DNA from 3 places in the Lysinibacillus sp. RS10 genome. Region 3 is predicted to be linked to each of the others. Evidence: riboswitches for the same ligand, from Rfam matches in the RefSeq annotation. Region 3 holds a riboswitch; each other region holds the start of a gene.
The links. A riboswitch is a leader RNA that binds a small molecule or an ion and turns the genes downstream of it on or off. The one in region 3 is predicted to bind thiamine pyrophosphate.

Region 1 (7,527 bases), 560 kb from region 3:
TGCAAATGGTAAATTGTAGATGATTTTAACTTATTTCAGCGAGTGTACAAACATCCGCTGAAATAGAAGAACTCAGTCTAAGAACGCCACGTCCTGTGGCAACGACTGAGTGACCAACATCATGTTGGCCCAAAGCCCCCGGCAGATGTCACGGAATCGGAAAGGAATTCTTAGGGGATGTTAGCCTAAAATCATCGCATCCATGCGATAACGGCTAACTGACCTGCATCGGTGCTGTGTTGCCGCTGCCGCTTCGCTTTCGCACAGACAAAGACACGTTGCTGTCGCTTCGCTTTCGCGCAAAAAACATCTGTTGCTGCCGCTACGTTAGCACTACGCTTTCGCACAAAAATCATCTGTTGCTGCCGCTACGTTAGCACTTCGCTTTCGCACAAAAATCATCTGTTGCTGCCGCTACGTTAGCACTTCGCTTTCGCACAAAAAACATCTGTTGCTGCCGCTACGTTAGCACTTTGCTTTCGCACAAAAAACATCTGCAGGCCTAAGCACAAAGCCGATTCCGGACGCAATTATGCCGAGGCAAAATTGATCGAAATAACACGATACATTGTTGGAATTTTCCGTTATAATGAAATTATTATCTCACAGTCCTATACTTATTTGTCTTTTCCCTATACAATTTAACACGAAGGGAGAGGAAAACATGCCTCGATTTATTTTGATGACAGTAACTTTTATTGTCTCACTTATCCTAACCTTTACATCCTATTTCATGAAAATAAACGGTCAATCTTCGTTAGAAATCTCAAATCGTTTTCCTGTAATATTTGCACCTTTTAATGCTAGTTATGTGATTTGGATTGTGATTTACATGTTACTTGGTTATTGGTTAGTCATGAATATTAAAAAGACAACTATTAAACAGACTGTTCTCTTTAGTAGCATATGTATCATGCAGGCGTTAACAATTGTTGTTTGGCATCACGAACTATTTATCGTGACAATCGCTAGTATGTTTATTTTAGTACTGTATTTATTTTTGTTGTACAATACGTATCCTCTCAGCGATAACTCACCTTCAGGTCGTATACCCTTCTCGATTTACTTGGCATGGGTTACATTTATACTAATGACTAACGTAAGCTTTACGCTAACATCTTATCAATGGAACGGTTTTGGCCTTAGTAATCCACTTTGGGCAGTTATTTTACTGACAATCGGAGTCGCAATAGCGCTACATATTCGATTCCACCATTTTGATATTATGTATCCAAGTGTATTTATCTGGTCCTATGTTGGAGTCGCATTACATAATGGTTTGGATGAGCTACTTGTGACAACGGCAGCCTTATTTTTATGTGGCGTGCTACTTGTCGGTATATTATTTATTAAAAAAAATCCTGCCTACCAAAAATAAATTGGTTTGCAGGATTTTTAGTCTTTACATAACTAAGTATATTATTCTTCATCTAATGTTGTTAAGATGATTGGTTTATCCTTTGTAACGATAATGGAATGCTCAATTTGGGCAACTAATGATTTGTCTGGCGTAACGAATGTCCAGCCATCACCAGCTTCGACAATATGCTCCGCTTTAGCTGAGATGAAGGGCTCGACTGCAAGCACCATACCCTCTTTCATAATTGTAGAATCCCATGCATCATAATAGTTTAAAATATGATTTGGCTCATCGTGTAACGAACGACCTAAACCGTGACCTGTTAGGTTCATAATCACTGTTAAATCATTGGCATATGCTTCACGTTCAACAGCTTTTCCGATTTGGTTTAGTTTTGAACCAGCTTTTACTTTTGTCATTGCACGATCAAAAGCACTTTTAGCTACACGACACAGTTTTTCTTTATCTTCACAGCCTTCACCAACTACAAATGAAATGCCCGTATCTGCAAAGTAGCCATTTAATGAACCAGATACATCAATGTTTACGATATCTCCCTCTTCAATCACACGTTTACCTGGAATACCATGTGCTACTTCCTCATTCACACTAATACATGTGTATCCTGGGAAATCATATTCCCCTTTAGGTCCAGAAATTGCTCCTGCCTCAGCAAACATATGGCCTGCAATTTCATCTAGTTCAAGTGTTGTTACACCTGGTTTTGTAGCTGCCTTCATTGCTTCACGAATTTCAGCACAAATACGGCCGATTTTTTTAAAGGCTTCAATCTCTTCTTGCGTTTTTACGATCATTTTTAACGTCCCTTTCATCTAATATCTATTCATTAATATAACATAACTTTTTATACAAAAAACGCTAAACGCTTTAATTATTATATGCCATCTTAAATTGTAAAGTGCTAAAAAACAGGCTCATCATCTTAACGTGTGGTTGATTTCCGTTCCGACTGGGCGCTTTCCTAGGGGCGTTCAGTCGGAACGAAGATCAACTTATATACATTGTATACTTTTCAACAAATGTCATCCCTAACTGGCAAAAAAAACCCTCCACTCATGTGAAGGGCATAATAATTATGATTTTCGTTGCATTAATTGAGGAGCTGCTGTAAATAACAGGACTCCGACAATTGCTGTTAAAACCGTTGCTGGCAGCATATATGTACCATTATAGATGATTGAATAAATCCATGCATTTTGATCGCCAGCATACTCTGAGAAAAACACAGCGCCAGCAGTTGTATGTGCAGCATAACGTAAAAACCCTGCGAATACAGTTCCTAAAATAATATAAAGCGCCATTTTTGTTTTGTTTAAATTTTTAGCAGCTTCAAGCACTGGTTGGCGAACAACAGCCGCTAAACCAACTACTGTGAAGGCAACACCATAATCGAGTAATCCTTGAAGCCAATGTACAATTGTAGCACCAAACATTGTCTGCATAACACCAATTAGTAAGCCCGTTGTTAGCCCTGGAATAAGGCCCCAACGGAATGCTATTAAAATAATTGGCACCATCACTAGGCTAACAGAGCCACCTTGTGCCCATACTTTAAAGGAAACTTGATCGAGCACAAGGCCAATCGCTGCGAATATCGCAATTTCCACAAGCATTAATAATCGTTTATTGTCCATATTATTCTCTCCTTTGTTCCGATGTAGGATACAAGAGAAGGAATAGAAATGCGCTGATATGTCCCTATCTGACATCAATAGCTTTCATCTTCATTCGGCACGCTTTCGGCTGAATAAAGAAAAACGATGTCAGGACAGAGCCTCACATCGTAAAAGTGTCAGTTTCTATCCACATCCCTACGCAAGCGTTAACTTACAGGTTCAAAGAGTCAAGGCATTACGTGCCCAGTCTCAGCTGACATCATCAGCTCCCCTTGTGGTCGTTACATCTAAATTATTCGAACAACCTCATTGTACGAAAACATGGTGATGATTACAACCTCTTCCAACTTTTTTTTTGAAACTTTGCCGCTTTTCATGCGTAAATATATAAAAAGGAGGTACAACTATGGAGAACCAAAAAACTTTATCTGCCTTTAGTTATCTCAGTATTTTTTTCGCACCTGTTATTGTGCCATTAGTAGTGTACTTTGTTTCAAAAGATGACTCCGTAAAGAAAAACTCTATCCGAGCACTTATATCACATTTAATTCCATTCGTGTTTGGAATTATCTTCTTTGCCGTCTTTGTTTTCTCAACCTTATCATTGAACAATTTTGACTCGAACTCAGACAGCACTACGTTTCTTATCATCTGGTTTGCTTCAATGGCAATTTACTTACTCATCACTCTAGGAATCGTCATTTGGAATATTGTTCAAGCCGTTCGCGTTATTCGATAAGTTTCATTACGGTATTTAACGGGTAGTACTAATAGTCAAAGGAGCTGTTATTTTTATGAAAGTATCTAAAGTTGTTAAAACCGCCGTAAAATTAGCACCTATCGTGATCCCGATTGTAAAAAAAGTAATCGCTACAAAGAAAGCAACGACTAATCACTCCAAAAACATCTATAAATAGGGTTAATAACAAGAATCTGCTTACTTTTTTCAGCAGATTCTTTATTTTTCGCTAATTAACAGTTCGCTATCTTCTATATGGCACTGTAAAATAAAATTTAGCAATACACATGAGGAGCTGTTTATGATAAATACCGAAAAACAATTAATGAGCTTGGTTAACGCTGCGCAGGTCCTAACCTCAACACTCGATATAGACCAAGTGTTAGAAAAACTTATTAGTGAAGTACTCCATGTGATTAAAGGTGCTGATGCAGGTGTGCTGTTTATGTTAAATACAGAAACAAATCGTTTAATTGCTAAGCATGCTATTGGTTATGATCTAGCTTACTTGAAGAAAATTCACCTTGCCTCAAATGAAGGGATGACTGGAAAAGTATTCTCTCAAAAAAAGGCATTTAGATTCCACTCTAGCGATGATGTAACTGAAAACATGGCCGATTTATTTCCACAGTATGAAGAAAACTATACAAAAGCAGTCGGTGATTTTACTTACCCGAAAAGTGCTGTTTGTGCTCCGCTTCTTGATAAAAGTAATTCATGTATAGGCGTGTTAACGATTGTTAACTTTTCAGGAGATACACAGTTTGAGAATAGTGATTTAACAATGCTACAAGCATTTGCAAATCAGTCCTCGATTGCCATCGAAAACGCAAAATTATTTACTCAAAATGAGCGTTCTAAACGTATTTATAATGCTTTAACACGTGTCTCTTTAACACGAGGCCGACTAAACGAAATGATTGATACACTCGCTTCCTTACTAGGACAGTCTGTAGCTATTATCACTGATTTTTACGATTTACTTGTCGCATCTTCTTCAACAGCAAAGCTTGCAACCGAAATTTTAAAAGAGCAAGAATCAGAGCATCTTCATACAGTTGTTCAGCAGTGCGTGCGACATCAAGTACATATACCCATCAACCATGAAATGTATGTAAGCTATTTGTTTCCCATCCATATAGAGCGGGGTGTTATAGGAATACTGTTGATTGTTATGGATCACCATTTACAGATGGATCCTCTAGATTTATTCGCAGTAGAACAGGCAAGTGCTCTTTTCGCCTTACAATTAGCAGAGGAGGAAAAGGAGCTTGAAATTTCTTTTAAATATGATGGTTATTTGTTACAACAGCTACTAAACTTGAATTTTAATGCCTTTTATAAACGCCAAGAAGCCCAACAAGCTACCCATTATTTATGTGCTACTCTACAGCTTGAAGGAAGTAAGTATGGTGTTGCTCAAACTAAAAAAAAGCAGCAACAATTTAGTAAGCTGCTCTATCGTTTAACACGTTTATTTTCCTTACCAGTTTTCATCTCAGAACATGATTCGCACTACCATTTTTTATTTATGAACAATCTAAGAGAACCAGTTGAACAATTTAAAGAAAGCATTCAACATTTCTTCAAGCTCCTCGATCAGGATTCTAAAAAGTACAATTCACTTTCGTTTATGGTTGGCCTTGGGAGACACTTCGACTCAATTGAAAATATCTCCAGTTCTTACCGGGACTCAAAAAAGTGCATAGACTATTTACAAACACTCGAACAAGCACCGTTCATTTTATCCTACGATAAGCTTGGACCTTACACCCTTTTCTTAAATAACGACCCACAGGAAATGGCAGAATATGTAGAGATGAAACTTGGACCCATTATCAAATATGACAAACAGCATAAAACTGATTTGTTATATACATTAAAGGTATTTTTCGAGAATAATCAGAATCGCAAACAAACAGCCGAGGCATGCTTTGTACACCTAAACACCATCAAATATAGACTTCAGACAATTTTTTCATTGATAGAAATTGATGAACAAAACGGGAAAACTATGTTTGAATTAAATCTCGCAATCTATATGCTTTCCTACTTACAGAACGCAAAGTTGGCCAAAACAGACAAAGTGTAGTTCTTATCTTTGTCTGTTTTTACATAGTATTTTATTAGTATTCATTGTTATACTAAACCATACTTGTTGAATTTTCAGAATATTTGTATTAAGCAAGGGGGGCTTAACAGGAATGGAAATGTGGAGTTTGTTTACGATTATTGCTTCACTGGCTTTATTAATTTTTCTAGCACTACGTGGTTTCAGTATCATTATTATTGCGCCAATTGCCAGTTTAATCGTCATCATTTTAAATCAAATGCCTATTTTAGATTCACTACAGGACAACTATATGAGCGGGTTCATAAACTTTATGAAAAATTACTACCTCATCTTCTTATTTGCCGCAATTTTCGGTAAATTTATGGATGATAGTGGCGCTGCTCGTGCAATAGCAGAAAAACTTTTAAATATTATGGGACGTCATAGTAAATTTAACGCGCTAATGGCAGTCGTCATCATTTGTGCTTTTTTAACATTAGGTGGCATTAATACATACGTTGTTATTTTCGCTATTTTACCAATTGCTAAGCCATTATTTAAAGCTATGAATATACCTTGGCATCTATTTACAGGAGCATTTTTCTTTGGCATGGCAACCTTTACGATGACTATGCTTCCTGGTTCACCATCTGTACAAAACATTATCCCAACGAAATATTTAGGTACAACAGCTACTGCAGCACCGGTTGTTGGGATTGTTGCTACGATTACTATTATTCTTTTTAATTGCTTCTATTTAAAACGTCAATTGTCTAAATCTGAGGCGCGTGGTGAAACTTATGAAAATATGAAAAATCCAGAAAAACAGGATTCAAAAGCTTTTGAGGCAAGCGAGAGAAAATTACCACCTTTTATCTTAAGTATTTTGCCACCAATCTTCTTAATTGTTACATTAAACGTCTTTAAAGTAGATATTCTCTACACATTAATGCTTACAGTACTTGTTTCCATCATTATCTTTTGGAAATACATAGACAACAAATTACAAGCAATTAATGTAGGAGCAACAAATACCGTTTTACCTATCGTCAATACAAGCGCTGATGTTGGTTACGGCACCGTTATTGCAGCGACAGCTGGTTTTGGGGTAATAACAGAAATGCTGGCCAACATACCAGGAAGTCCTTTAATTTCTCTTTATGTCGCTATTGCGGCACTTGCAGGGATTACCGGTACTGCCTCTGGTGGACTTGGAATTGCGATGGAAACACTGGCTCAAACTTATTTAGATCTAGGTATTAATCCAGAGGCACTTCATCGCATTGCGACAATTGCCTCCGGTAGTTTAGATTCATTACCACACAATGGTGCCGTTATTACTGTACTGGCAGTTATAGGTTTAACACATAAAGATGCCTACAAACATATATTTTTCGTTTCAGTAATTGGGCCTCTTGTGGCGGCAATTCCTGCATTAATTGCTGCGATCTTAATTTATTCGTAAATATTAATTAAACAGTAGGAGATGAACAAACATGAAAGTCTCACTTTTCGCAACATGTTTAGTAGATATGTTTCAAACAAATGTGGGCAAAGCAACTGTAGAACTTCTAGAACATCTTGGCTGTGAAGTCATATTTCCAAAAGGGCAAATTTGCTGCGGGCAACCTGCCTACAACTCCGGCTATGTTAAAGAAGCAAAGGAAGCAATGAAAAACATGATAACAGCATTTGATAATGCTGAATATATTGTCTGTCCTTCTGGTTCTTGTGCTTA
Region 2 (7,527 bases), 1.2 Mb from region 3:
ACGCGGCAAAATCATTGTGCGTGCTCAAGCAGCTGTTGAACCAATCAAGGGTGGCAAAGAGCAAATCGTTATTACAGAATTGCCGTATGATGTCAATAAAGCAAATCTTGTAAAGAAAATTGATGAACAGCGTGTGGATAAACGACTTGAAGGAATTGCGGAAATTCGTGATGAATCAGATCGTACAGGCTTACGCGTTGTGATTGAGCTGAAAAAAGATGTACCTGGACAAGGTATTTTAAATTACTTATTCAAAACAACTGACTTACAAGTAGCTTATAATTTTAATATGATTGCTATCCATAATCGTCGTCCGACAATGATGACATTGCCATTGTTATTGGACGCGTATATTACCCACCAAAAGGAAGTCGTGACGAACCGCTCCATTTATGATTTGCAAAAAGCTAAAGATCGCTCACATATTGTTGATGGCTTAATTAAGGCGCTGTCCATTTTAGATGAAGTCATTGCAACGATTCGTTCTTCCAACGATAAACGAGATGCGAAAACGAACTTGCAGGTGAAGTTTGATTTTACAGAAGTGCAATCAGAGGCAATTGTGAGCTTACAATTATACCGTTTAACGAATACGGATATTACAGAGCTTCGCCATGAACAGGATGAGTTAAATATACTCATCGCCAAGCTTGAAGGCATTCTGAATAGTGAAGCGAAGCTTGTGCGTGTCATTAAACAAGAATTGCTCGATATTAAAAAACGTTTTACAGAGCCACGTCGTTCGAAAATTGAACGAGAAATTGAAGAAATCAAAATTACATTAGATGTTCTTGTACCAAGTGAGGAAGTCGTTGTTACAGTCACAAAGGATGGCTATATTAAACGTACATCTACACGCTCACACGCTGCCTCGAATGGCCAGGATTTTGCGATGAAAGATTCCGATTATTTATTATATGAAGAAAACTTAAATACGCAGCATCACTTACTGCTGTTTACAAATCGAGGCAATTACATTTATCAGCCTGTTCATGAGCTACCAGATATTCGTTGGAAGGATCTTGGTCAGCATATTTCAAGTATTGTGCCGACCGGAGAAGACGAATCTATTCTTGCTGTATATGGTTTTGAGACATTCGAACAGGCCAATACGTATATTTTAACAGCTACGAAAGATGGACAAATTAAACGTTCACCTCTGGCAGATTATGCTGTAACTCGTTATTCGAAGCCGATTAAAACGATGAATGTCAAAGCAGGAGATGAAATGATTTTTGCGGATTTCCTCACAGATGAAGCGCAATTATTATTAACGACAGATACAGCTTATGCGATTCGCTTCCCAATTGAGGAGCTACCAGTAACAGGCGTCAAAACAGGCGGTGTTAAAGGAATTACGCTAAAAGAGGGAGAAGCTTTAATCGGGGTCAATATCTTGCAGCCAAATAACACTGAATATGTTGTCATTGTGACGCAACGAGGTGCTGTGAAGAAAATGAATGTAGCTGAAGTAGAGATGACAAGTCGTGCGAAACGCGGCTTAAAAGTGTTAACAGAATTAAAAGCGAATCCTCACCGTATCGTCTCTGTAGTTAAGACTACCAATGAGGAACAGCTAATCATCGAAACAGAAAAAGGTGTGCAAGAGATTCTCGATGTTCAAGCACTTACTCGAGCAGATCGCCATTCAAACGGCTCCTTTAAAGTAGATATTGCTACAGACGGTGCCATTTCACATGTCTTAACAGTTAAAAAAGAAGAGAAATAATACCAATTGATTTCATTTGAGATAACATCACCATACTTGGTGGTGTTTTTTCATGGAGGAAAAAATATTTAGAAAATTGCGCAAATGTAACGCTTTTTATATTATAATTCTATAACTACCAAAAAAAGGGGGGGCGTTCATATGAAAGACTGTTTTATTTGCAATAAACACGTTGGAAATATTGAAACTTCTGGAGTTATGATTTATGAAGACGAATATGTATATGTAGGACACATTGATCGAAATGGTAAACCTAACTATTTAGGTCATATTATGATTGACCTAAAAAGACACGTACCGACGCTTGCTGAAATGACAGTAGAAGAAGCAAAAGCATTTGGTGTCATAATGGCTAGAGTCAGTAAAGCTCTAAAGGAAGCCGGAAACGCAGAGCATATCTACTCACTTGTTTCAGGAAATTCTGTTCCGCATCTTCATATGCACCTAGTTGCTCGTTATCCTAATACACCAAAAGAACATTGGGGACCGATGGAAGTTTACGATTGGGAAGATGCACCTATGGGTGACAACAATGATGTTATTGAACTTTGTCATCGTATTAAAACATATTTAGAGAACAATCAATATGAATGATCACTTCAAAGATTTTAGTTGGGTTGGAAGTCAAGAAAACTTTGTAGATCAAGTAAACATTCAGCATATAGAACATATAATTGTGGGTCGATATGGCGGCAATTCGAATGCAGGACAATATAAGAACGAAGATGGATGCCTTGTATGGTTTAACGAAAGAGAAGATTGGGATTTCGTTATTGTTTTAGATGCACATAACACAGCAGAGAGTGCCGAAAGAGTAGTAGCATTGTTCGAAAATGAAAAATCTCATATAAGGCATTTATTGTCTATGCCGACAACTCAAAAAACTTTTAAGATGCTAGAAGAAAAGGTATTATGTATGTTTCAATCTAAGGAATTCTTATCTACTTGTCGAAATGTTAAAGGAGAAACCGCTTGTTTAATTGTTGTTAGAAAAGATAAATATATTTGGTGGTTTTCTGTTGGGGATTGTGTTCTTTATTTATTTCATCCAGAACTATCTGCACTAGGTCAATACCAAATCAATCAAAGACAATTCTATGAATGGATAGGACAAGTTAATACTTTTGAACAAGAAGTACCTTGTTACAGTGTGGGAATAAAAGAATTGAGACAAGGGGAAAACCGCTTATTTCTGACCACAGATGGTCTAATTGAATGCCCTAATGAACCATATTCAAACCCAACAACAATTGATCATGCTTTCTTTCATTCTAAAGATGAAGAAAGCATTAAATCAATGTTGAAAAACATCCAAGAAAATAATGTCAGAGATAGTACTACCATAATTTCTTGGAAAGTAAACATTCTAAAGGAAGCTACTATACCAAGTAATCAACATGCAAACAAATACTGATTAGTATGGCTAATTAGTATTTGTTTTTTCCTGTGAATCGAACCCGTTAATAGTAAGTTGCACACACTTATGGAGAACAAAAGAGACCTTTCCAAAAATCAGAAAGGTCTCTTTTTTATACTTGTTCTCAATAAATCTACAAAGACAATTTGATGATGCTGTGCTAAATATTTTTGAGAAATCAAGGGAAGTGCCGTTAACACTTTTTTATCACATTCCTACAGAAATAACATATACGTTAGCATTATAAGACGCCAGATAAAAGAAAAAGATACTTTCCTCATTCCGTAGTTCAATATCATCTTCTAAATGCTGAATAAACTTTAACGTTATCATACTATAACAGTAAAATTTTCACTCTAGATTTATTTTAGAATAATCTAGGGATCGATCAGACCTTTGATATCTGGTCTCTTTACTTTATTTTTCTGGCTTAATATAAGGAACGATTGGTGCAGTGGCGCCTACTGAAGCACCACGGATAAAATCTTGATTCTCTAAGGCTTTAAAATTATTTGTTTTGCCAGTGAGCATGACCCCTAAAATTTTCACTTCCTCAAACCGTTTATCTTTATTTGAATTTAAAAACGCTTGGATGGTTTCGTCATTTTTATTCGCATCATATTCTTGAAGTGTATCAATAAAGTCATCGTAGGCCTCTTTCGGTGAATCGGCTGGATCAAAGCCATAAACCTCTAAACCAGCAGGTCCATTACTTTCATCCGTAATTCGGGAAGTCATATATAACCATACGATGTTTAAATTGCTAGGAATTTTCCCTTGTATTTCTTGTAATGTATAAGGTTTGTTGAAAGAAACGGCAACTTCTGCAACGTGATTCTCCAGTTGCGAAATTTCGCCTAGTTCGTTTGGTACATCGTCAAAGTATTTTTGAATGGATGGATGATAAAATGTCGCTGATTTAGTTTTTGTCTGTTTATCGTACTCATAGTACTCTGTATCAGACCAATAAAACCCTGGTACTAACTCGTTCGTATCAATATTGAGGCGAAGCCAACCGTATGAACTTGTAAGCGTGCTCCATGGAACGACATAACCATTAATATTCTTCGAACGGTTTGTGATAATGTTTCCACCAAACATGGAAGAATTACTCGTTACTTGAGAGTCGATTTGAATATTAGGTTCAGCAATAGCATTATGTAAAAAAAGCTGTTCGTGCAGTCTGTTAGAACTTTTTGCTGCAAAGTAGTTACCTATTTTATAAAAAATAGGGCAGAGAAGTAGTACTACAATAATTGAAGTGATGATAATTTTTAATAATTGTTTTCGCTTAGCTTTTTTTAAAGCGTCATTTAACGAAGTTTCCATTAATATGTACCTCCTATTTTTGAGTGAATGCATTTACGTGCGCGATATAATTTTTGCTTGACGCTATCTACTTGAATATCTAACAAATTAGCAATTTCTTCATATGAAAAATCATAGTAATACTTTAAAAAGAATATTTCTTTATATTCTTTTTTTATGTCTTTTAATAAATAGAAAATCTCATCCTTATTTAGCAATTTTTCAAAGTGATCATCGATGTGTTGGAGCTTTGAATATATTTCCTCAGTGATGTAAATGTTCTTATGCTCCTTTTTCCTTTTCAAGTCAATATATTGATTAAGTGCTACTCTGAAAAACCATGGACGCAGATTACTCTCAGTTAGGTCATCCAATAGTGTGTAAACTTTGTAAAAGGTGTTTTGAATGATATCCTCTGCATCTTCTTTATTAGCTCCTTTCATTCGTAATAGTTTGAACACTTCCTCTCCTAAATGGATTAGATAGGAGGTCAGTTCATTTTCTTTTCTCATTGTTGGTCCTCCTTACACTTATACAACGAATGAGTAATCACAAATGTATACACTTACATATAAAGTTATTATAGAATAAAGGCTGTGTTTCACAGTGCCTTCTGAAATGACATTACATTAAATATGAAATAGAGCCTTGTCTTTTAAAGATAGATATGGTTATAATAATCTCGAAAAGTTCATATGGAAAGAATGTAGGGGGGCTGGTAGTTGCCAGCTGAGATTGTGTCCGATAGACGCTGACCCTTTGAACCTGATTTGGCTCGTACCAGCGGAGGGAACATCTATTCAAAAAAAGAAAATTTTTGATACTGATTGTAAAACGTCTGGGGGAATCCTAGGCGTTTTTTTATGTTTTTGTTATATGCGATAACCTTGGGTGCATACTGACTGTGGATACGCTTTCTTCTGGTTAAAACATTCGTTCATGAACACTTTCAAATTACTTCCTAGGAGGATTCAGCATGAAAAAATGGTTATTGATCCTAATGGCTGCGCTTTTAACACTTGTCGGCTGTAGCGAAAAAGAGGAGACAAAGGATACTAAGGGTAAAAACGATGCGAATGCATTAAAAAAGGTATCGGTCGTGCTAGATTGGACACCGAACACAAATCACACAGGGTTATATGTAGCGGAGAAACTTGGTTACTTTAGGGAACAGGGCTTAGATGTTGAGATTTTATTACCTGGCGAAACGGGTGCTGATCAGCTAGTGGCGTCTGGTAAGGCACAGTTTGGTGTAAGCTATCAGGAAGGAATTACACAGGCACGTGTGCAGGGTGTACCTTTAGTATCAATTGCAGCGATTATTCAACATAATACTTCTGGCTTTGCGTCAATAGCATCTAAAGGGATTAAGTCACCTAAAGATTTTGAAGGGAAAACATATGGTGGTTGGGGTGCACCGGTTGAACAGGCTGTCCTACAATCACTTATGCAAACAGAAAATGCGGATATTAATAAGCTAGATATTGTTAATGCAGGCGATTTAGATTTCTTCACAATGATGCAAAAGGATATTGATTTTGCGTGGATTTATTATGCATGGACAGGCATTGAAGCAGAACTTCGTGGTGAAAAGCTGAACATGCTTTATTTAACAGATTATAGCGATCAGCTTGATTATTATACGCCTGTACTTGCTACAAATGAAAAAATGATTAAGGATGATCCAGATACGGTAAAAGCATTTGTCGCTGCTACTACAAAGGGCTATGAATATGCGATAAGTCATCCAAGTGAGGCAGCTGATATTTTATTAGAAGCGGTACCTGACTTAGATAAAGAGCTTGTGCATAAAAGTCAGGAATGGCTAGCAGATAAATATCAAGACGATGCCGCTCAATGGGGTGAGCAAAAGCTGACTGTTTGGGAAAACTACGCTAAATGGATGGCTAGCAACAAGGTTTTAGAGGGCGAATTTAACGCAGAACAAGCATTTACAAACGACTTTTTACCGAAAAAGGAGACAAAATAGCATGGCAAATTCATTAGTAAGCGTACAAATTATCCCGAAAACTGAAAAATATGAAGATGTGATCCCTTATGTCGATGCGGCAATTGCTATTATTGACGCATCAGGAGTGAAATATGAAGTACACCCGCTCGAAACGACGATGGAGGGTGAGCTATCGTCGTTGCTACAAATCATTGAAAAAATGAATGTTAAAATGATTGAACTTGGTGCGATCAATGTTATTACACAAGTGAAAATTTTATATCAGCCATCAGGTATTAAAATGGAGACGTTAACGGAGAAATACCATTGATGAGGTCGGCAATAAAACAAGGAAGGACGATAATTTTTATCGCCTTCCTCTTATCTATATGGGAACTAATTGTCCGTTTTGCAGACATTCCTCATTGGCTATTGCCTGCACCGAGTGCCATTTTGAAAGAAGGTTTTCAATCGTATGATACGTTCTTGCCGCATGCATTAGCAACTGTTCAACTAGCACTTCTAGGTCTTGCCATTGGGATATTGTTCGGGCTAACGGTTGCTGTGATATTACATCGTTTTACGTTTATTCGGGAGCTATTTTACCCTATTCTCATAATGTCACAAAATGTCCCTGTGCTCGTCCTAGCACCGTTATTAATCATTTGGTTTGGATTTGGTTTATTGCCAAAGCTTATTATTATTTGCCTCGTGTGCTTTTTCCCCATTGTGATCTCGGCAATGGATGGCTTCCGTCAAACCTCGCCGGAGCTGAAGCATTATTTTGAGATGATCGGTGCAACGAAAGCACAAACCTTTTGGAAGCTAGAATGGCCGTACGCGTATCCAGCAATTTTTTCAGGCATTAAGATTGCAGCAACCTATAGCGTAATGGGAGCTGTTATTGCAGAATGGCTAGGGGCGAAAAAGGGGATTGGTGTCTATATGACATTAGCACAGTCTTCATTTCGAACAGACCGCGTATTTGTAGCGATTTTTGCCATTGTTTTTTTAAGTTTACTATTATTTAGTGTTATTCGATTAATAGAAAAGCTTGTCGTGAAGGGGAGAGGATTACATGCTCAGCATTCAAAACATTGATAAATCATTTGATTCTCTTCA
Region 3 (7,527 bases):
CCTGTCGCTGGTTATTTAATGATGAAACGAGGAGTGCGCTTAGAGGCGATTCACTTCTTTAGCCCACCGTATACAAGCCAAAATTCATTGGAAAAAGTAAAGGTGCTTGCAAATGAATTAACGAAATTTGGAGCTAGTATACGTTTACATGTCATTCCTTTCACTGAAATTCAAGTTCTTATTAAAGAAAAAGTACCTTCTAATGTATCGATGACAACAACTCGCCGTATGATGTTAAAAGTTGCAGACAAAGTACGTGAAGAGATTGGTGCGCTAGCAATTGTTACAGGTGAAAGTCTTGGTCAAGTAGCAAGTCAAACTCTTGAAAGCCTAACAGCTATTAATGCCGTAACCAACACACCAATTTTACGCCCATTAATCTCATCTGATAAATTAGAAATTATCGATATTGCAGAGAAAATTGGCACATACGAAACGTCAATCCAGCCATTTGAAGATTGCTGTACAATTTTTACTCCTGCAAGTCCAAAAACAAAACCAAAGCTTGAAAAGGTTGAGCATTATGAAAGCTTCTCGGATTTTGATGAACTAATTGAACGAGCAGTGAAAAATCGTGAGGTCTATATTTTCCCGAAAAAAGAGCAAGAAGCAGATAAATTTGCAGATCTTCTATAGAAGAAATTTGCGAGCCGACTCAAAAGTGCATTTTGAGTCGGCTTTTTTAGTTGGTTTCCTTCTGAGGTACAATTTACCTATAAAATTTTCGTATTAAAAATCTAATATCGCACATTCTATATTCACAAGGAGGTGAGAGACATGACTTCAAACAACAACCGCAGTTCAAACAAGCTTGCAGTACCTGGTGTACAACAAGCACTAGATCAAATGAAATACGAAATTGCACAAGAATTTGGTGTTCAATTAGGGGCTGACGCTTCAGCTCGTGCTAACGGTTCCGTTGGCGGTGAAATCACTAAACGTCTTGTACAAATGGCAGAATCTCAATTAAAAGGTATGCCAAACAACAACCAATAAGTGCTTAGCATTTATTAAACTTAAAACCAGTGACCGTAAAAGGCACTGGTTTTAGTTTGTTTAGATTTTGATTTTTTTATCCAATATTGAAAATGATTTAAGTCTAGAGATTGTATTTGAAATATCTTCACTTTCACAAATTGCAGAAATAACAGCAATTCCATCTGCACCAGCTTTAAATACAGTAGGGGCATTCGAGCAATTTAGTCCTCCTATTGCAACAATGGGGAGTTCTGGGTATTGTATGCGAACTTGCTGTAAAAATTTTGTCCCACTAGGTGGCTTGGCGTCCTTTTTAGAAGAGGTTGCAAAAATAGGACCAATTCCTACATAATCCGCACCGTATTGTAGAGCAGTTTGTAATTCAGCTTGTGAATGAACAGAAACACCTAAAATCATGCTGCCAATTTTTTCACGTACCATCGACACAGGCAAATCTTCTTGTCCAATATGAACACCATCTGCACCAAGTTTCACAGCAAGCTCTACATCATCATTAACAATAAACGGAACCTTATACTGTTGACAGAGCTTTTGACATTCTTGCGCAAAATTTTCATAGGCTTGCCCAGTGAGTGTATTTGGTCCTTTTTCACGAAATTGAAACATGGTAATTCCAGATTGTAAAGCCTTCTCTAGAACGTTTAATGGCTTTTGAATTAAAACATTACTTGTACCCATAATAAAATATAGCTGTAAATTATCACGTTTCATGAATGATCACCTCACACGACTCCTTATATTTTTGATAAGCAAAATGATTTGTTGGACCATGACCATTGCCAATCGATAAATCATAAGTTATGGCTAATTGAATATATTTTTTGGCTTCCACAATCGCTTCTTTTATAGAAAATCCTCGTCCAATAAAAGCAGTGAGTGCGGCAGAGAACGTACAGCCTGTTCCATGTGTATTTTTTGTTGCAATACGCGAGGACTGCATGGAAAATGATTGTCCATCTTCAAAAAATACATAATCAATTGCATAATCATTATCTGTTAAATGACCACCTTTAATGATGACACATTGTACACCCATTTGTAATAGGGTGTGTGCCGCGTCTTGAATATCTGCAAACGTTTTGATTTTTCTTCCAGTAAGTGTTTCAACTTCAGGTATGTTTGGTGTAACGATTGTTGCTAAAGGAAGTAAATAACTACATAATGCAACAATTGCTTCTTGCTGTAATAAGCTTTCGCCACAGGATCAACAATTAGCGGAATATTTACTTCGGCTAAAATACGTGCGATTGATTGAATGATTTCTGAGGAAAATAGCATTCCTGTTTTAACAGCACTAATTGAAAAATCCTCTATTAGTGCTTTAAGTTGTTTTTCAACAAAGCTAACTTCAATTGGTAAGACATCGGATACACCAAGTGTGTTCTGGGCAGTCAAAGCTGTAATAACAGATGTCCCAAAGACCTTTAATTCCTGAAATGTTTTTAAATCAGCCTGTATGCCTGCGCCGCCACCACTATCTGAACCAGCAATTGTCGTTACAATATGCATTATTTTTCACCATCCTTGGAAAGGCGATGTAGTTCATTCAATACTGTAATTTGAAAATCGCCAATGTAATCTGTGGAAGAAGAAGCTTGTTCTGCCACTTTTTTATAAAGCGATAATGCATCGACTATTTGGTTATATGGTTCATTCCCTGCGGAGTAGGCAGCGCAACAAATTGCACTTAATAAACAACCTGTTCCGGTGACTTCTGTCATTTGAGAATTTCCACCTGTTATCCATTGCTGATGTTCGCCATCAGTTATAAAATCCTTTTCACCGGTCACAATAACAATACAATTGTAGAGTTTAGCTATTTGCTTTGCCTCAATTTCTAGAGAAATTGAACCAGTACCACTATCTACGCCTTTTTGTTGCCAGTCTACATTGGCAATCGCCGCGAGCTCTCCAATATTACAACGAATCGCTGCAAATTTAATTTCCTTCAATAATTGTTGTACCGTCTGTTTACGGTAAGTTGTTGCACCTGCAGCAACAGGATCTAAAACAACGGGAATGCCCAGAGCATTAGCTTTTTTTCCTGCGAGTAGCATAGATTCTTTCATCTGATTATTTAGGGTACCGATATTTATCAATAAGCCTGAGGCAATAGCGACCATTTCTTCAACCTCATGACTGTCATCGGCCATTACTGGAGAAGCACCTATTGCTAATAAGCCATTTGCTTGGAAATTAGCTACAACATAATTAGTAATGCAATGAATAAGTGGATTTCGTTTACGGATCGTATGAAATATCAATTTATGTCCTCCTTATTGGATGGACGTAAGCGTGCAAAAAAGGCTCATTTTCGTGCAGAAAAAACACGTAAAAGAGCCTTTCATCAGTAATTAGATGTGAATTGCTCCCTACGTCAGTATTAACTAACAGGTTCAAAGGGTCAGGTTTTACCTTCTCAACTCTAAATGAGTCCCCCTGCAATTATGCTTTTAGTTGACCAAAATGTACCATATTTTTCTTGAGTATTCAATAGAGAGTTTTTTGAACGAAGACGTGACTGATGCCATATAGCAGAGCATGATAGTTGTCATGACTTTAACAAATTAGAGTGCCTTTCATTGAAAATGATGAAATTTGAGTTTTATAATGAGCATAGCAAAAGGGGGCATTTGCCATGAAACGACAAGATTTAATCGCACCAGAGTGGTATAACATTTCAGAGGAAATCGAAAAATATGCACAGGATTCTACAAAATGCGCATTAATAGTTTATAACGAAAACGAAGAAATTCAGTACATTACATATGCTAGTTTACTTAAAAAGGCTAATCAGGCAGCTCATGTATTTACATCACATGGTCTAACAAAAGGTGATGTTATTTTAGTCATGGTGCCAAGATCAGTTGAAGCGTATATCGTTTATCTTGGAGCCTTGAAGGCTGGGTTAACGATTATACCAAGTTCAGAAATGTTGAGAACTAAGGATATTGAATATCGAATCAATCACGCAAATGCAAAAGGCGTTGTTGTATTTGAACCTTATATTGAGCAATTTGATGCTGTTAAAAATTCGCAAGGCATACAGCAATTTGTCATTGGTCATGCACATGAATCTTGGCAGCCGTTGTTTGAAAAAATGCAAAGCCAACCAACAACCTACATAAGCTCCACACCTACTAAGAGTACTGACATTGCATTTTTAGCTTATACGAGTGGTACAACAGGAAATCCAAAGGCAGCGGTACATACACATAGCTGGGGTTATGCACACTTACGAACAACTGCACCGAATTGGTTAGGTGTTCAAGAAGGTGACATTGTTTGGGCTACAGCAGCTCCAGGCTGGCAAAAATGGATTTGGAGTCCGTTTCTCGCTACATTAGGAAGTGGTGCAACAGCATTTGTCTACAAAGGTCACTTTGATGCAACAACATACCTTACACTCCTTGAAAAATTCAAGATTAATATTCTGTGCTGTACACCAACCGAATATCGATTTATGGCAGCACTTGAAAGTTTACAAGATTTCAATTTAAGTACAGTCCGTCAGGCTGTGTCAGCGGGTGAACCATTAAATAGCGAAGTGATAAAAGTATTTTCGGAGGTTTTGAATTTACAAGTACGAGATGGCTATGGACAAACAGAAAATACATTACTTGTTGGTACAATGGTAGGGACGAAAGCTAAAATTGGCTCGATGGGTAAACCTACTCCGGGGAATACTGTTGAAATTATCGATGATTTCGGAAAGGCAGTTGCAATTGGAGAAGTTGGAGACATTGCTGTACATCGTGAAACACCTGCGTTATTTAAAAAATATTTAAATGATCCAGAACGTACAAATCTACAATTTAGAGGCGATTGGTATATAACCGGAGATCGTGCATATAAAGATGAAGATGGTTATTTTTGGTTTGAAGGACGTGGAGATGATGTCATAATATCTTCTGGCTATACGATAGGTCCATTTGAAGTAGAAGATGCATTATTGAAGCATCCAGCAGTTAAAGAAGCTGCTGTTGTTGCGAGTCCAGATGAAGTTCGCGGAAATATTGTAAAGGCATTTGTAGTGCTCCGTGATGGAGAAATTGGTAATGCAGCACTGATTAAAAAACTACAAAATCATGTAAAGACTTTAACTGCACCTTATAAATATCCTCGTGCGATAGAATTTGTAACTGAGCTACCAAAGACTTCATCAGGCAAAATTCGTCGTGTCGAATTGCGTGAACAAGAAAAAAATAAATAAATTAGTCAATCATAATTTCCTGGGGAATTATGTTGAAGAAAATCAAAGTTCGTACTTTTTTTATGAACTTTGATTTTTTTCATGATTTTAGGTAATGTAATATAGGTTGAATAGGTTAAAACATTTTCCTATTGTTGCAAAAAAATGAAACAAATTAGAATGTCAATCGTATAACGTGATGAGGAGGCGGAAATTTATGAATGTTAAAAGGTGGGCTGCTTTAATAATTGCAGGTGTCTTATTAGTATTTTCATTGGGGATTAACACCATATTTGCAATTTTTAAATCGGATTTCTTTGGTAATTTTGATAGCATGGTAGCTGGGGATAATTTAGCGGTAATGGAAGAGATTAAAGAAGACGGCAATATGGATAAACGTATTGCATACTTAAAGGTTGATGGTACGATTCAAGATGTTGGCTCAAGTACATTATGGCAACCAGTTGCGTATGATCATCAATTTTTCTTAGATCAATTAGATAATATTTTATCTGATGATACTGTTCAAGGCATCGTCTTAAGTGTTAATACACCAGGTGGCGGTGTAAAGGAATCAGCAGAAATTTATAAAAAGCTCTTAAAAATTAAAGAGGAGCGACAAATTCCGATTTATGTTTCTATGGATTCAATGGCAGCATCAGGTGGTTATTACATTTCAGCACCTGCAGATAAAATATTTGCACAACGTGATACAATTACAGGTTCGATTGGTGTCATTATGCAATCCATTAATTATCAAAAACTAGCTGAAAAAGTTGGTTTTAAATATGAAACATTTAAATCTGGTGCACATAAGGATATGCTTAGTCCAATGCGTGAAGTGACACCGGAAGAACGTGCTATGATGCAAGATATGATTAATGAATCATATGAGGAATTTGTTGATATTGTTGAAGAAGGGCGTAATATGTCTGAAGCTGATGTGAAAAAAGTTGCCGATGGTCGAATTCTTAGCGGTACGAAGGCTCTTGAAGCAGGCTTAATTGATGACATTGGTGATGAGGAAGCAACAGTTGCGGCATTACGTGAAGACTTTGGTTTAGAGGATGCACAATTATTTGAGTATTCATATGATGTGGGTGGTTTGCAATCGTATGTCGGTATGAAGATTGGATCAATGTTTGGTCCATCAGCAGAAGAAAAAATGTTGATGAAAATTATGACGGAATATAAAGCACCAAAAATGATGTACTTATATGGCGAATACTAAGGAGGGAGTACAATGACAAACCATGAAATTGTTATGCAAGGTTCACCCTCTATGGAGAATGCCCTCCTAATTGATAAGCCAATTACGAATGAAAATTATGCATTAAAAACGGCAGGCTTTTGGATACGTTTTTGGGCATTTTTATTGGATGGATTCATTATTACAGCGGTAATCGGAATTCTTGTTAACCCGATTTTTTATATAATGGATTGGTCATTATCCGAAACAGTGTGGTATGCACCAATTTCGATTATATCCGCTATTTTTTATTACAGCTATTTCGTATTAATGACGAAATTTTTTGGGCAAACCTTAGGGAAAATGATATTTGGATTACGTGTTATTTCGTTAAAACATGAGAAGCTGACTTGGTCAGATGTGTTATTCCGTGATTGGATAGGGCGCATCATCAACAACATTTTTATGCCCCTATATATTCTTATAGTCATTTTACCGAACAATCAAGGTCTACATGATTATTTTGCAGACACAACAGTTGTTCATGAAAAAGTCTATATTGAAAAAAGTGTTGTGCAACCATCTTTGCCAATCAAAGAGGAAAAGACTGAATCCGTACTTCTAGAGGAAAAACCAGAACCTGAAAAGCTAGAGGAAAAAAACGAAGAATAGTGGCTAGAGCTGTCTCATTACTTGAGACAGCTCTTTGTTTTTGGCTCATCACCAAAAGTAGCAGATGACATTTTTAAAAATATAAGACCTGTATATTAGTTGATCTTCGTTCCGACTGGGCGACTCCTTGGAGGTCTAATTGATAACCATTAATTTTTTTGATAAGCTGTCTCAGTTGCATTTAATTCCCTTCATTTAGTAATATTATGTACATATGAAGATTAGGAGGCGTTTATATGGCACAAGTAACATTTAAAAATGGTCCAGTAACACTTGTAGGTAATGAAGTAAAGGTTGGAGACCAAGCACCAAATTTCACTGTATTAGCGAATGATCTATCACCTGTCACTTTAAAAGATTCAGAGGGGAAAATTCGTTTAATTAGTGTAGTACCATCATTAGATACTGGTGTATGCGATGCGCAAACACGTCGTTTTAATGAAGAAGCAGCAAGCTTAGGTGATAATGTAGTGAT

Region 1: another riboswitch for thiamine pyrophosphate. It lies ahead of thiT (energy-coupled thiamine transporter ThiT); the one in region 3 lies ahead of thiM (hydroxyethylthiazole kinase).
Region 2: another riboswitch for thiamine pyrophosphate. It lies ahead of ACB089_RS11900 (ABC transporter substrate-binding protein); the one in region 3 lies ahead of thiM (hydroxyethylthiazole kinase).

The regions. Positions count from the first base shown of each region.
Region 1 covers NZ_CP167122.1:544,360-551,886, reverse strand. Annotated here, with positions in the region: gene ACB089_RS02800 (hypothetical protein) at 192-356, opposite strand; gene ACB089_RS02795 (hypothetical protein) at 665-1,378, shown strand; gene map (type I methionyl aminopeptidase) at 1,420-2,175, opposite strand; gene thiT (energy-coupled thiamine transporter ThiT) at 2,455-3,015, opposite strand; TPP riboswitch at 3,173-3,280, opposite strand; gene ACB089_RS02780 (DUF4870 domain-containing protein) at 3,404-3,736, shown strand; gene ACB089_RS02775 (helix-turn-helix domain-containing protein) at 4,038-5,828, shown strand; gene ACB089_RS02770 (GntP family permease) at 5,941-7,254, shown strand; gene ACB089_RS02765 ((Fe-S)-binding protein) at 7,286-7,527, shown strand, end outside.
Region 2 covers NZ_CP167122.1:2,316,962-2,324,488, forward strand. Annotated here, with positions in the region: gene parC (DNA topoisomerase IV subunit A) at 1-1,729, shown strand, start outside; gene ACB089_RS11880 (HIT family protein) at 1,871-2,323, shown strand; gene ACB089_RS11885 (protein phosphatase 2C domain-containing protein) at 2,316-3,143, shown strand; gene ACB089_RS11890 (sigma factor regulator N-terminal domain-containing protein) at 3,564-4,475, opposite strand; gene ACB089_RS11895 (RNA polymerase sigma factor) at 4,475-4,966, opposite strand; TPP riboswitch at 5,153-5,263, shown strand; gene ACB089_RS11900 (ABC transporter substrate-binding protein) at 5,431-6,444, shown strand; gene ACB089_RS11905 (MTH1187 family thiamine-binding protein) at 6,446-6,736, shown strand; gene ACB089_RS11910 (ABC transporter permease) at 6,736-7,506, shown strand; gene ACB089_RS11915 (ABC transporter ATP-binding protein) at 7,484-7,527, shown strand, end outside.
Region 3 covers NZ_CP167122.1:1,107,556-1,115,082, forward strand. Annotated here, with positions in the region: gene thiI (tRNA uracil 4-sulfurtransferase ThiI) at 1-636, shown strand, start outside; gene ACB089_RS05710 (alpha/beta-type small acid-soluble spore protein) at 778-996, shown strand; gene thiE (thiamine phosphate synthase) at 1,057-1,710, opposite strand; partial or broken gene thiD (bifunctional hydroxymethylpyrimidine kinase/phosphomethylpyrimidine kinase) at 1,700-2,508, opposite strand; gene thiM (hydroxyethylthiazole kinase) at 2,508-3,263, opposite strand; TPP riboswitch at 3,352-3,450, opposite strand; gene mbcS (acyl-CoA synthetase MbcS) at 3,638-5,212, shown strand; gene sppA (signal peptide peptidase SppA) at 5,409-6,422, shown strand; gene ACB089_RS05740 (RDD family protein) at 6,435-7,052, shown strand; gene tpx (thiol peroxidase) at 7,289-7,527, shown strand, end outside.